Regions from separate parts of the Cytobacillus kochii genome, predicted to be linked through region 1. Evidence: a T-box and tRNA genes for the amino acid it is inferred to sense, from the RefSeq annotation. Region 1 holds a T-box; the other holds one or more tRNA genes.
The links. The T-box of region 1 lies ahead of alaS (alanine--tRNA ligase). A T-box ahead of a tRNA ligase gene usually reads a tRNA of that ligase, here a tRNA-Ala.

Region 1 (6,019 bases):
TCCTCTACAAATTGTAACGCTCCCTCTAATTTTGCTGGGTCTTTTCCACCAGCTTGTGCCATATCTGGACGTCCACCGCCACCGCCTCCACAGCGAGTAGCCACTTCCTTAATTAATTTACCCGCATGATAACCACTTTTAATCAAATCATCTGTCACACCGGCAATTAAATTCACTTTTCCTTCATTCGCACTACCAAGTACAACCACTGCTGAAGCAAGCTTTTGTTTTAATTCATCTGCCATATTACGCAAGTGGTTCATGTCTGTCGCCTGAACTTTTGCAGCTAATACTTTTACACCGTTCACTTCTTTCACTTGGTCAATCAAGCTTCCAGCTTCAATATTACCCAATTTAGTTGCTAATGATTCATTTTCTCTTTGTAATTGCTTGATTTCTGCATGTAAGCTGTCAATTTTTACTGGTACATCTTTTATATTTGATTTTAATTTAGCTCCAGCCTCTTTTAGAACAGAGATTTGCTCTGTCATCAACTTATAAGCACCTTCACCTGTGACCGCTTCAATTCTTCTCGTGCCTGCACCAATCCCGCTTTCAGATTGGATTTTGAACAAACCAATGACTGCAGTATTCGCCACATGACAACCACCACAAAGTTCTAATGAATAATCGCCGATTTGAACAACTCGTACAATTTTCCCATACTTTTCACCAAATAAAGCCATTGCTCCCATTGCTTTTGCTTCTTCAATATCTTTCAGGTCAATTTGCACATTTAAGCTATTCCAAATCTTCTCGTTAACAATGGTTTCGATTTTCTCTAACTCATCTCCTGTTACTTGTCCAAAGTGAGAAAAGTCGAATCTTAGTCGATCTGGTTCAACGAGAGAACCAGCTTGATTTACATGCGTACCTAATACATCTTTCAATGCTTGGTGAAGAAGATGTGTCGCAGTATGATTTTTTACGATTTTATTACGATTAAAATAATCCACAGTTGCTTTAACCGATGAATGAGCTTTTAATTCTCCTTCAGTGATAACTGCACGATGGAGGTTTTGTCCATTTGGAGCTTTTTGAACATCTTTTATTTCAACCCTCACGCCACTCGCTGTTAGCGTTCCCTTATCAGCGATTTGTCCACCACTTTCAGCATAGAAAGGAGTAGCTGTCAATATTAATTGAACCTCTTCGCCTTGACCAGCTTGGTCTACTAGCTCTCCACCACTTACAATTGAAGCTACTTCAGTATCGATCGTCAACTGTTCATACCCAACAAACTGACTTTCTACCGTAATTTCACCTAGGACACTATCCTGGACTTGCATACTATCTATATCTTGACGAGCAGCTCGAGCGCGATCACGCTGGTTTTCCATCTCTTTTTCAAAGCCATCATGGTCGATGCTCATCCCTTCTTCTTCTGCGTACTCCTCTGTTAATTCAACAGGGAAACCATACGTATCATAAAGACGGAAAACATCTTTTCCATCGATTACAGTATGTCCATTAGCTTTTTCTTTTTTCATTACTTCTGAAAGAATAGCTAAACCCTCGTGTAACGTTTCATGGAAGCGTTCTTCTTCGTTTTTTATGACTTTTTGAATAAAAGCTGTTTTTTCTTTTACTTGTGGATAATAATCAACCATTATTTCTGCAACCACAGGTACTAACTCAAACATGAACGGACGATGAATATTGATTTGTTTCGCATAACGAACCGCGCGACGTAATAATCGTCTAAGGACATATCCTCTACCTTCATTTGATGGAAGAGCGCCATCACCAATCGCAAATGCTACTGTACGAATATGGTCAGCAATCACTTTAAATGCGACATCTTGTTCCGCAGTTTTCCCATATTTCTCAGCAGAAATATCTTCTGTTCCTTTAATGATTGGCATAAATAGATCTGTGTCAAAGTTCGTCTTTACATTTTGCACAACTGAAGCCATACGCTCTAAGCCCATGCCCGTATCAATATTTTTCTTTGGTAGTGGAGTATATGTTCCATCTGGATTATGGTTAAACTCAGAAAATACAAGGTTCCATACTTCCAAATAACGTTCGTTCTCTCCCCCAGGATAGAGCTCAGGATCATTTAAATCGTTACCATACTCTTCTCCTCTATCATAGAAAATTTCTGTGTTCGGCCCACTTGGCCCTTCACCAATATCCCAGAAATTCCCTTCCAAACGAATAATTCGTTCTTCTGGTACACCTACTTTTTCTCTCCATAATTGGTACGCTTCATCGTCCTCAGGGTGGATTGTCACAGATAATTTGTCTTCTTCAAAACCAATCCATTTTGGACTCGTCAAGAATTCCCAAGCATATAGAATCGCTTCTTCTTTAAAATAGTCACCGATAGAAAAATTCCCAAGCATTTCAAAGAATGTATGGTGACGTGCTGTCTTCCCAACATTTTCGATATCATTTGTACGTATTGATTTTTGTGCATTAACGATCCTTGGATTTTCGGGAATCACTCGACCATCAAAATATTTCTTCAATGTAGCTACACCACTATTAATCCATAATAGTGATGGATCTTCATGCGGTACTAAAGAAGCACTTGGTTCCACTGCGTGACCTTTTTCTTTAAAAAAATCTAAAAACATTTGTCTAATTTCTGCACCAGTTAAATGTTTCATAAAAAAACCTCCTAAAAAATTTATGTAACCATAAAAAAAAGCCCTCATCCCCAATACAGGGACGAGAACTTAAGCTCGCGGTACCACCCTGATTGTGAAAGAAAACTCTCACCTCTCAAAGCACCTTAACGCGGTGAACGGCAGTAGTTAACTGCACTCCGGATTAGCTTTCTGTTATCCTTCATCGAGAAATTCTCTCAGCCATGGAATTTCCTCTCTTTCGAATGGGCTATAACATACTTCTTCCATCAACATCTTACATTATTTAAATAGATATAGTCGAATTATAGCTAGTTTTTTGCTCCTTTGTCAATATCAATGTCTAACAGTATCAACAAATTCAGCTGAAACTATACCTTATCTGTCCTCTGTCGGTTCATTAACAGTTTACGTGCATGTATAAGACTAATTTTTAGGATCGCCAAAATCGGAACAGCCATAATTAAACCAATGATACCGCCAGCTTCTCCACCAGCTAGTAATGAAAGCATAATAATAAGGGGGTGCATATGTAGACTTTTCCCTACAATTAAAGGAGATAAAATATTCCCTTCCACAAATTGTAATACGACAATAATAATTAATGTGATAATCACCATTTTGACTGATAGGGTCGCTGCAATAATCACCGCTGGGACTGCACCAATAATTGGACCAAAATACGGAATAATATTGGTTATTGCAATGATAAAACCAAGTAATAATGGATACTTCATACCGAACACCCAAAATAAAGTAGCTGAAATCACCCCGATTACTAAACATACAAGGAGCTGCCCACGAATATAACCTCCGAGCGACTTATCAACATCTCTTATAAACAAAACAGCCTCTTTTCGCCATCTTCTTGGTGTTAAGTACCAGACTGCTTTTTTTACATCCGTATAATCTTTTAAAAGGTAAAAGGAGATAAATGGGATAATGGCGATGATCAAAGCATAATTAAGAATCTCGAGCAATATATTGATTGCCTTTGTTAATAATTTATCTAATGCTGCTTCAATATCGTTAATCCCATCCTCAACACGTAATTGTAAGGTTTCCGGCCATTCAGATGTGCGTTCTTGAATCAAAGCAATAAAAGAGCGATATTGCTCGGCAAACTCTGGCGCATGATCAACTAAATCATTTAATTGATGAATAAAAGCAGGAATCCCTTTATACAATCCGTAGCCAACACCACCAAAAAATAATAAATATATTCCTAAAGCTGCTAATCCTCTGTGCATACCCGTTTGATGTAACTTTTCAACAATAGGGTGTAAGAGATAAGTAAAAAATGCCCCAAGTAAAAACGGGATCAGCACAACAAGCAGTAATTTTAAAAGAGGGAGCCATAATTCTTTTAATTGGAAAAAGATAAAAAGTAAAATGAGAACAAGCAAAACAAAGCCTAAACGGTACAACCATTTCATACGAACGTCCATACACTACGCCTCCCTTTACTATCTTGAGAAGAGAGCATATGAATTATACATACAAGTTAAAACATGGGGCGGAGTGGATACATTTATTGACATAGCTCAATTATCTGTACGAAAAACGTCCCCAATCGTTTGATTGAGGACGCCATATACATTTAAAACATTTTCATTACTTTTCTTTGTATCTTTTTCATATCCCTTTTTGAGACGATGTTATTTTTCTGCATATAGCTATATGCGGCTACACCTGCGCCTATGACAGCTGCTGAGGTTAACATTTTATTCATCATATGACACCTCTCATAAGAATTTTTATGAAGAAAAACGACGCTCTTCTTCATCAAATAAGTCATCTAAAGAACTTAAAGACCCATCTTCTTCCACTTGGTGAGTGTGGATCATTCCTTTAGACAATGAGAGTTCGATAAAGCAATTCCAACAGTAATATTGATTTATGCCAATCTTACCGACATCTTTGCTTTGACAATTAGGACATTGAAGCATCATGGAAAGGACACCTACCTTATTCTACATTTACAATAATGGCATCCTTTCCAATCGCTGGTGCGCAACTAGCTTTAACTACTTTCTTTCCTTCAAGTACATCAGAAAAGAAGCCATCTGATAGTTCATACCCTACGATTGTGCCCATTTCTTCATTGAAATATACATCTTGAAGAAGTCCTAAGCGATCGCCCTCTCTTGTCATCATCATTCGGCCAGCCAGACGATTTTCATTAGCAATTGTAAAATTACTATGCTTTGGTATAGCTGTTAATACAGCACAACTTTCAATCATCACACCATCCCAACCAAATGAGTACACATCTTTAATATCTAGAAAAAAGGATTTGCGAATAAATGAGTGGTTCTTCACCCATAGTCCCTTTACTAATCCTTCGGGTGAGATGAAGAGATCATTCACTTCACCTATTGCCCTACCGTTATTCAACACGATTACCGACAAGCCTCTTAATAAGGAAAATGTTCGCAAAAGTTACTCCCACCTTCTTTGAACATTGTTATTTTGTTCAAAGATGGTGCGGGTCATTCTTTTTCCAGGTTGGCAATTTGTTTTATGTATATAGGTAAAAAAATAAGATGAGAAAAATCTCTCATCTTAGTCTAATCAGCCTCTAAAAAATCATAAGGTGTGATATTTTCCATTCCTATCAACGGGTCGACTTTCATCAAATAATCTTCATATGTTAATGATTCATCAATAGCTTCAATGGTCTCTCCTTCGAAGATTTCATCCTGTAACTTCAATCGTAAATTAGATCGCCTCGATTGATCATCCAATCGTTGTATACCCATTTTTAACGCTTCTTCATCACCACATAATATAAGGAACTGCTTGCTTCGTGTAATGGCAGTATATAATAAATTCCTCCGTAACATCCGGTAATAACTTTTAACGACCGGAAGAATAACAATGGGAAACTCACTGCCTTGTGACTTATGAACGGAACAACAATAGGCATGAGTGATTTGATTTAAATCCTGTTTTGTATACGTAGCTTCCACTCCGTCAAAAGAAACAATAACCATATCTTGTTTCTCTGTGTTCTCTTTCGCATAAAATATGGAGATAATTTCACCCATATCACCGTTATAAACGTGGTTTTCAGGTTGATTGACTAATTGCAACACCTTGTCCCCAATGCGATAGACAACATCACCAAAAGCAATTTCCTTTCTACTACCATCTTCATTAGGGTTGAAAATTTCTTGGATCATTTTATTAAGGCGATCAATACCTGCCGGACCACGATACATCGGTGCAAGTACTTGAATATCCTTTGCTAAATAACCCTTTTTCTTTGCATTTCGCACTACTTGGCCGATAACCGTTCCAATTTGACCTGGTTGGCATTGAAAAAAGGAACGGTCTTTTTGTTGCTGAGTAATATTTTGTGGTAATCTTCCCTTTTTCATTTCATGTGCTAACTCAATAATTGAGGAACCTTCCGATTGCCT
Region 2 (6,019 bases), 1.4 Mb from region 1:
CACAAGGGGACAGCCCCTAACTACCATCGGCGCTGAGAAGCTTAACTTCCGTGTTCGGTATGGGAACGGGTGTGACCTTCTCGCTATCGCCACCGGACTATGAAATTGTAAGGGAATCGTTCCCTCAAAACTAGGTAATGTTGAAGAAGATATTTATTGAGTAATCGCCTGTTTGGTTAAGTCCTCGATCGATTAGTATTAGTCAGCTACATGTGTCGCCACACTTCCACCTCTAACCTATCAACCTGATCATCTTTCAGGGATCTTACTAGCTTGCGCTATGGGAAATCTCATCTCGAGGGGGGCTTCATGCTTAGATGCTTTCAGCACTTATCCCTTCCGCACATAGCTACCCAGCGATGCCTTTGGCAAGACAACTGGTACACCAGCGGTGCGTCCATCCCGGTCCTCTCGTACTAAGGACAGCTCCTCTCAAATTTCCTGCGCCCACGACGGATAGGGACCGAACTGTCTCACGACGTTCTGAACCCAGCTCGCGTACCGCTTTAATGGGCGAACAGCCCAACCCTTGGGACCGACTACAGCCCCAGGATGCGATGAGCCGACATCGAGGTGCCAAACCTCCCCGTCGATGTGGACTCTTGGGGGAGATAAGCCTGTTATCCCCGGGGTAGCTTTTATCCGTTGAGCGATGGCCCTTCCATGCGGAACCACCGGATCACTAAGCCCGACTTTCGTCCCTGCTCGACTTGTAGGTCTCGCAGTCAAGCTCCCTTGTGCCTTTACACTCTACGAATGATTTCCAACCATTCTGAGGGAACCTTTGGGCGCCTCCGTTACTCTTTAGGAGGCGACCGCCCCAGTCAAACTGCCCACCTGACACTGTCTCCCATCCCGATAAGGGATGTGGGTTAGAATTTCAATACAGCCAGGGTAGTATCCCACCGACGCCTCCACCGAAGCTAGCGCTCCGGCTTCTAAGGCTCCTACCTATCCTGTACAAGCTGTACCAAAATTCAATATCAGGCTACAGTAAAGCTCCACGGGGTCTTTCCGTCCTGTCGCGGGTAACCTGCATCTTCACAGGTACTATAATTTCACCGAGTCTCTCGTTGAGACAGTGCCCAGATCGTTACGCCTTTCGTGCGGGTCGGAACTTACCCGACAAGGAATTTCGCTACCTTAGGACCGTTATAGTTACGGCCGCCGTTTACTGGGGCTTCGATTCAAAGCTTCGCGTGAGCTAACCTCTCCTCTTAACCTTCCAGCACCGGGCAGGCGTCAGCCCCTATACTTCGCCTTGCGGCTTCGCAGAGACCTGTGTTTTTGCTAAACAGTCGCCTGGGCCTATTCACTGCGGCTCATCAAGGCTTTAACACCCTAATGAGCACCCCTTCTCCCGAAGTTACGGGGTCATTTTGCCGAGTTCCTTAACGAGAGTTCTCTCGCTCACCTTAGGATTCTCTCCTCGCCTACCTGTGTCGGTTTGCGGTACGGGCACCTTATTCCTCGCTAGAGGCTTTTCTTGGCAGTGTGGAATCAAGAACTTCGGTACTAAATTTCCCTCGCTATCACAGCTCAAGGTATATGACCATGGGATTTGCCTCATGGTCCCTCTAACTGCTTAGACGCACATCCAATCGTGCGCTTACCCTATCCTCCTGCGTCCCCCCATCACTCAAACAGAATACGGTGGTACAGGAATATCAACCTGTTGTCCATCGCCTACGCTTTTCAGCCTCGGCTTAGGTCCCGACTAACCCTGAGCGGACGAGCCTTCCTCAGGAAACCTTAGGCATTCGGTGGATGGGATTCTCACCCATCTTTCGCTACTCATACCGGCATTCTCACTTCTAAGCGCTCCACCAGTCCTTACGGTCTAGCTTCAACGCCCTTAGAACGCTCTCCTACCACTGAACATCAACGATGTTCAATCCACAGCTTCGGTGATACGTTTAGCCCCGGTACATTTTCGGCGCGGAGTCACTCGACCAGTGAGCTATTACGCACTCTTTAAATGGTGGCTGCTTCTAAGCCAACATCCTGGTTGTCTAAGCAACTCCACATCCTTTTCCACTTAACGTATACTTTGGGACCTTAGCTGGTGGTCTGGGCTGTTTCCCTCTTGACTACGGATCTTATCACTCGCAGTCTGACTCCCATGGATAAATCTTTGGCATTCGGAGTTTGTCTGAATTCGGTAACCCGATGAGGGCCCCTAGTCCAAACAGTGCTCTACCTCCAAGATTCTTACGCATGAGGCTAGCCCTAAAGCTATTTCGGAGAGAACCAGCTATCTCCAAGTTCGATTGGAATTTCTCCGCTACCCACACCTCATCCCCGCACTTTTCAACGTACGTGGGTTCGGGCCTCCATCCAGTGTTACCTGGACTTCACCCTGGACATGGGTAGATCACCTGGTTTCGGGTCTACGACCACATACTCATTCGCCCTATTCAGACTCGCTTTCGCTACGGCTCCGTCTGTCCAACTTAACCTCGCATGTAATCGTAACTCGCCGGTTCATTCTACAAAAGGCACGCTATCACCCATTAACGGGCTCTAACTACTTGTAGGCACACGGTTTCAGGATCTCTTTCACTCCCCTTCCGGGGTGCTTTTCACCTTTCCCTCACGGTACTGGTTCACTATCGGTCACTAGGGAGTATTTAGCCTTGGGAGATGGTCCTCCCTGCTTCCGACGGGATTTCTCGTGTCCCGCCGTACTCAGGATCCACTCTGGAGGGAACGAAGTTTCAACTACAGGGCTTTTACCTCCTATGGCGGGCCTTTCCAGACCTCTTCGTCTATCTCGTTCCTTTGTAACTCCGTATAGAATGTCCTACAACCCCAAGAGGCAAGCCTCTTGGTTTGGGCTAATCCCGTTTCGCTCGCCGCTACTCAGGGAATCGCGTTTGCTTTCTCTTCCTCCGGGTACTTAGATGTTTCAGTTCCCCGGGTCTGCCTTCCATACCCTATGTATTCAGGTATGGATCCTATCCCATAACGGATAGGGGGTTTCCCCATTCGGAAATCTCCGGATCAAAGCTTACTTACAGCTCCCCGAAGCATATCGGTGTTAGTCCCGTCCTTCATCGGCTCCTAGTGCCAAGGCATTCACCGTGCGCCCTTATTAACTTAACCATATGTTTGGGTTGCTTTCGCTTCCCTCACGGTTGTGTTTTTAAAAAAGTTTAGTATCTCTACTCTATTATATAGAGAGAAAATAACTAAGGTGGCGATTACTCGGTAATCTTCTTCATTACATTATCTAGTTTTCAAAGAACGATTTGTTGGTGGAGCCTAGCGGGATCGAACCGCTGACCTCCTGCGTGCAAAGCAGGCGCTCTCCCAGCTGAGCTAAGGCCCCGTATTAAAGTTAAAATGGTGGGCCTAAATGGACTCGAACCATCGACCTCACGCTTATCAGGCGTGCGCTCTAACCAGCTGAGCTATAGGCCCACATAACTTCACGGTAAAGTATTTAATCATATCAAAGAGATTGCACTCTCAAAACTGAACGAACAGTCTAACATCAAGTTAATTCCGTATATTCCTTAGAAAGGAGGTGATCCAGCCGCACCTTCCGATACGGCTACCTTGTTACGACTTCACCCCAATCATCTGTCCCACCTTAGGCGGCTGGCTCCAAAAGGTTACCCCACCGACTTCGGGTGTTACAAACTCTCGTGGTGTGACGGGCGGTGTGTACAAGGCCCGGGAACGTATTCACCGCGGCATGCTGATCCGCGATTACTAGCGATTCCGGCTTCATGTAGGCGAGTTGCAGCCTACAATCCGAACTGAGAATGGTTTTATGGGATTGGCTAAACCTCGCGGTCTTGCAGCCCTTTGTACCATCCATTGTAGCACGTGTGTAGCCCAGGTCATAAGGGGCATGATGATTTGACGTCATCCCCACCTTCCTCCGGTTTGTCACCGGCAGTCACCTTAGAGTGCCCAACTGAATGCTGGCAACTAAGATCAAGGGTTGCGCTCGTTGCGGGACTTAACCCAACATCTCACGACACGAGCTGACGACAACCATGCACCACCTGTCACTCTGTCCCCCGAAGGGGAAAGTCCTATCTCTAGGATTGTCAGAGGATGTCAAGACCTGGTAAGGTTCTTCGCGTTGCTTCGAATTAAACCACATGCTCCACCGCTTGTGCGGGCCCCCGTCAATTCCTTTGAGTTTCAACCTTGCGGTCGTACTCCCCAGGCGGAGTGCTTAATGCGTTTGCTGCAGCACTAAAGGGCGGAAACCCTCTAACACTTAGCACTCATCGTTTACGGCGTGGACTACCAGGGTATCTAATCCTGTTTGCTCCCCACGCTTTCGCGCCTCAGCGTCAGTTACAGACCAGAAAGTCGCCTTCGCCACTGGTGTTCCTCCAAATCTCTACGCATTTCACCGCTACACTTGGAATTCCACTTTCCTCTTCTGCACTCAAGTTCCCCAGTTTCCAATGACCCTCCACGGTTGAGCCGTGGGCTTTCACATCAGACTTAAGGAACCGCCTGCGCGCGCTTTACGCCCAATAATTCCGGACAACGCTTGCCACCTACGTATTACCGCGGCTGCTGGCACGTAGTTAGCCGTGGCTTTCTGGTTAGGTACCGTCAAGGTACCGGCAGTTACTCCGGTACTTGTTCTTCCCTAACAACAGAGTTTTACGATCCGAAAACCTTCATCACTCACGCGGCGTTGCTCCGTCAGACTTTCGTCCATTGCGGAAGATTCCCTACTGCTGCCTCCCGTAGGAGTCTGGGCCGTGTCTCAGTCCCAGTGTGGCCGATCACCCTCTCAGGTCGGCTACGCATCGTCGCCTTGGTGAGCCGTTACCTCACCAACTAGCTAATGCGCCGCGGGCCCATCTGTAAGTGATAGCAGAACCATCTTTCAATCTAATTATATGTATAAATAGATATTATCCGGTATTAGCCCCGGTTTCCCGGAGTTATCCCAGTCTTACAGGCAGGTTGCCCACGTGTTACTCACCCGTCCGCCGCTAATCTTTGGGAGCAAGCTCCCTCAGATTCGCTCGACTTGCATGTATTAGGCACGCCGCCAGCGTTCGTCCTGAGCCAGGATCAAACTCTCCAATAAAGTGTTTGATTAGCTCATTTGCACCTATGGTGCTTTGTTGCTGATAAATCAGCTTTTTTAGAATTACGCTTGACGTTTTACGTTCGTTCAGTTTTCAAAGAACAATCTCGTTCGCTTCAGAAGCGACTTTATTAATATAACATATCGTGTCATCTGAGTCAACATCTTTTTTTGATGTCAATCAATCTTTCATGTCGTCCTCTTGCTGACTTGAATAAGTATATCAGCAGTAACCACTATTTGCAAGCATTATTCAACAATTATTTTTATAAAATAATTTATTGACCATTTCATTCATAGTTAACACCAAAAAATACCTCCATTGATACTCCTAAAAGAATCTATAAAACCCTATTAGTATAGTCTGTAGTAGTGTGCTAAAGGTAGTCATTAAAATGATCTCATCCTAATAAAAAAGCCGAACACAATCCAATTTTGAAATTTGAATTGTGTCGGCACTCATTTGATTTAAACAATTTGTTTATTCTCTTTCATCTTCACTGTCGATAGATGCTTCAGGCAATTCCTCTGCAGTTTCAAGTGGCTTTGCTCGCTCTTCTCCATCTTTTTCTTCTTCCTTTTCAACTTTTGCTACAGTAGAGACGAATTCATTCACACTTTCATCGATTCGAATAAGTCTTACACCTTGCGTGTTTCTTCCCATAGTTGAAATATCTTCTACTCCCATACGGATAATGACACCGCCAGTGGTAATCAACATGATGTCTTCCTCACCACGTACAGCTTTCATCGTAACGAGATCCCCAGTTTTTTCAGTAATATTGGCCGTTTTAATTCCTTTACCACCACGACCCTGAATACGATAATCATCAGCTGGTGTTTGTTTACCATAACCTTTTTTCGTAACTACTAGAATGTTGTCCCCTTCTTCTAGAACTTCCATTCCAACCACTTCATCTTCTTCACTCAGAGTGATTCCTTTTACAC

Region 2: it encodes a tRNA-Ala, which carries the amino acid that the T-box ahead of alaS (alanine--tRNA ligase) is inferred to sense. The anticodon was not compared.

What each region holds. Positions count from the first base shown of each region.
Region 1 covers NZ_CP085254.1:3,218,388-3,224,406, forward strand. The annotation lists gene alaS (alanine--tRNA ligase) at 1-2,615, opposite strand, end outside; T-box leader at 2,670-2,876, opposite strand; gene LG276_RS16505 (AI-2E family transporter) at 2,966-4,042, opposite strand; gene LG276_RS16510 (DUF3918 family protein) at 4,195-4,326, opposite strand; gene LG276_RS16515 (hypothetical protein) at 4,352-4,543, opposite strand; gene LG276_RS16520 (PRC-barrel domain-containing protein) at 4,563-5,033, opposite strand; gene LG276_RS16525 (ATP-dependent RecD-like DNA helicase) at 5,165-6,019, opposite strand, start outside.
Region 2 covers NZ_CP085254.1:8,299-14,317, reverse strand. The annotation lists rRNA gene rrf (5S ribosomal RNA) at 1-97, opposite strand, end outside; rRNA gene LG276_RS00055 (23S ribosomal RNA) at 173-3,105, opposite strand; tRNA gene LG276_RS00050 (tRNA-Ala) at 3,256-3,331, opposite strand; tRNA gene LG276_RS00045 (tRNA-Ile) at 3,347-3,423, opposite strand; rRNA gene LG276_RS00040 (16S ribosomal RNA) at 3,523-5,071, opposite strand; gene gyrA (DNA gyrase subunit A) at 5,553-6,019, opposite strand, start outside.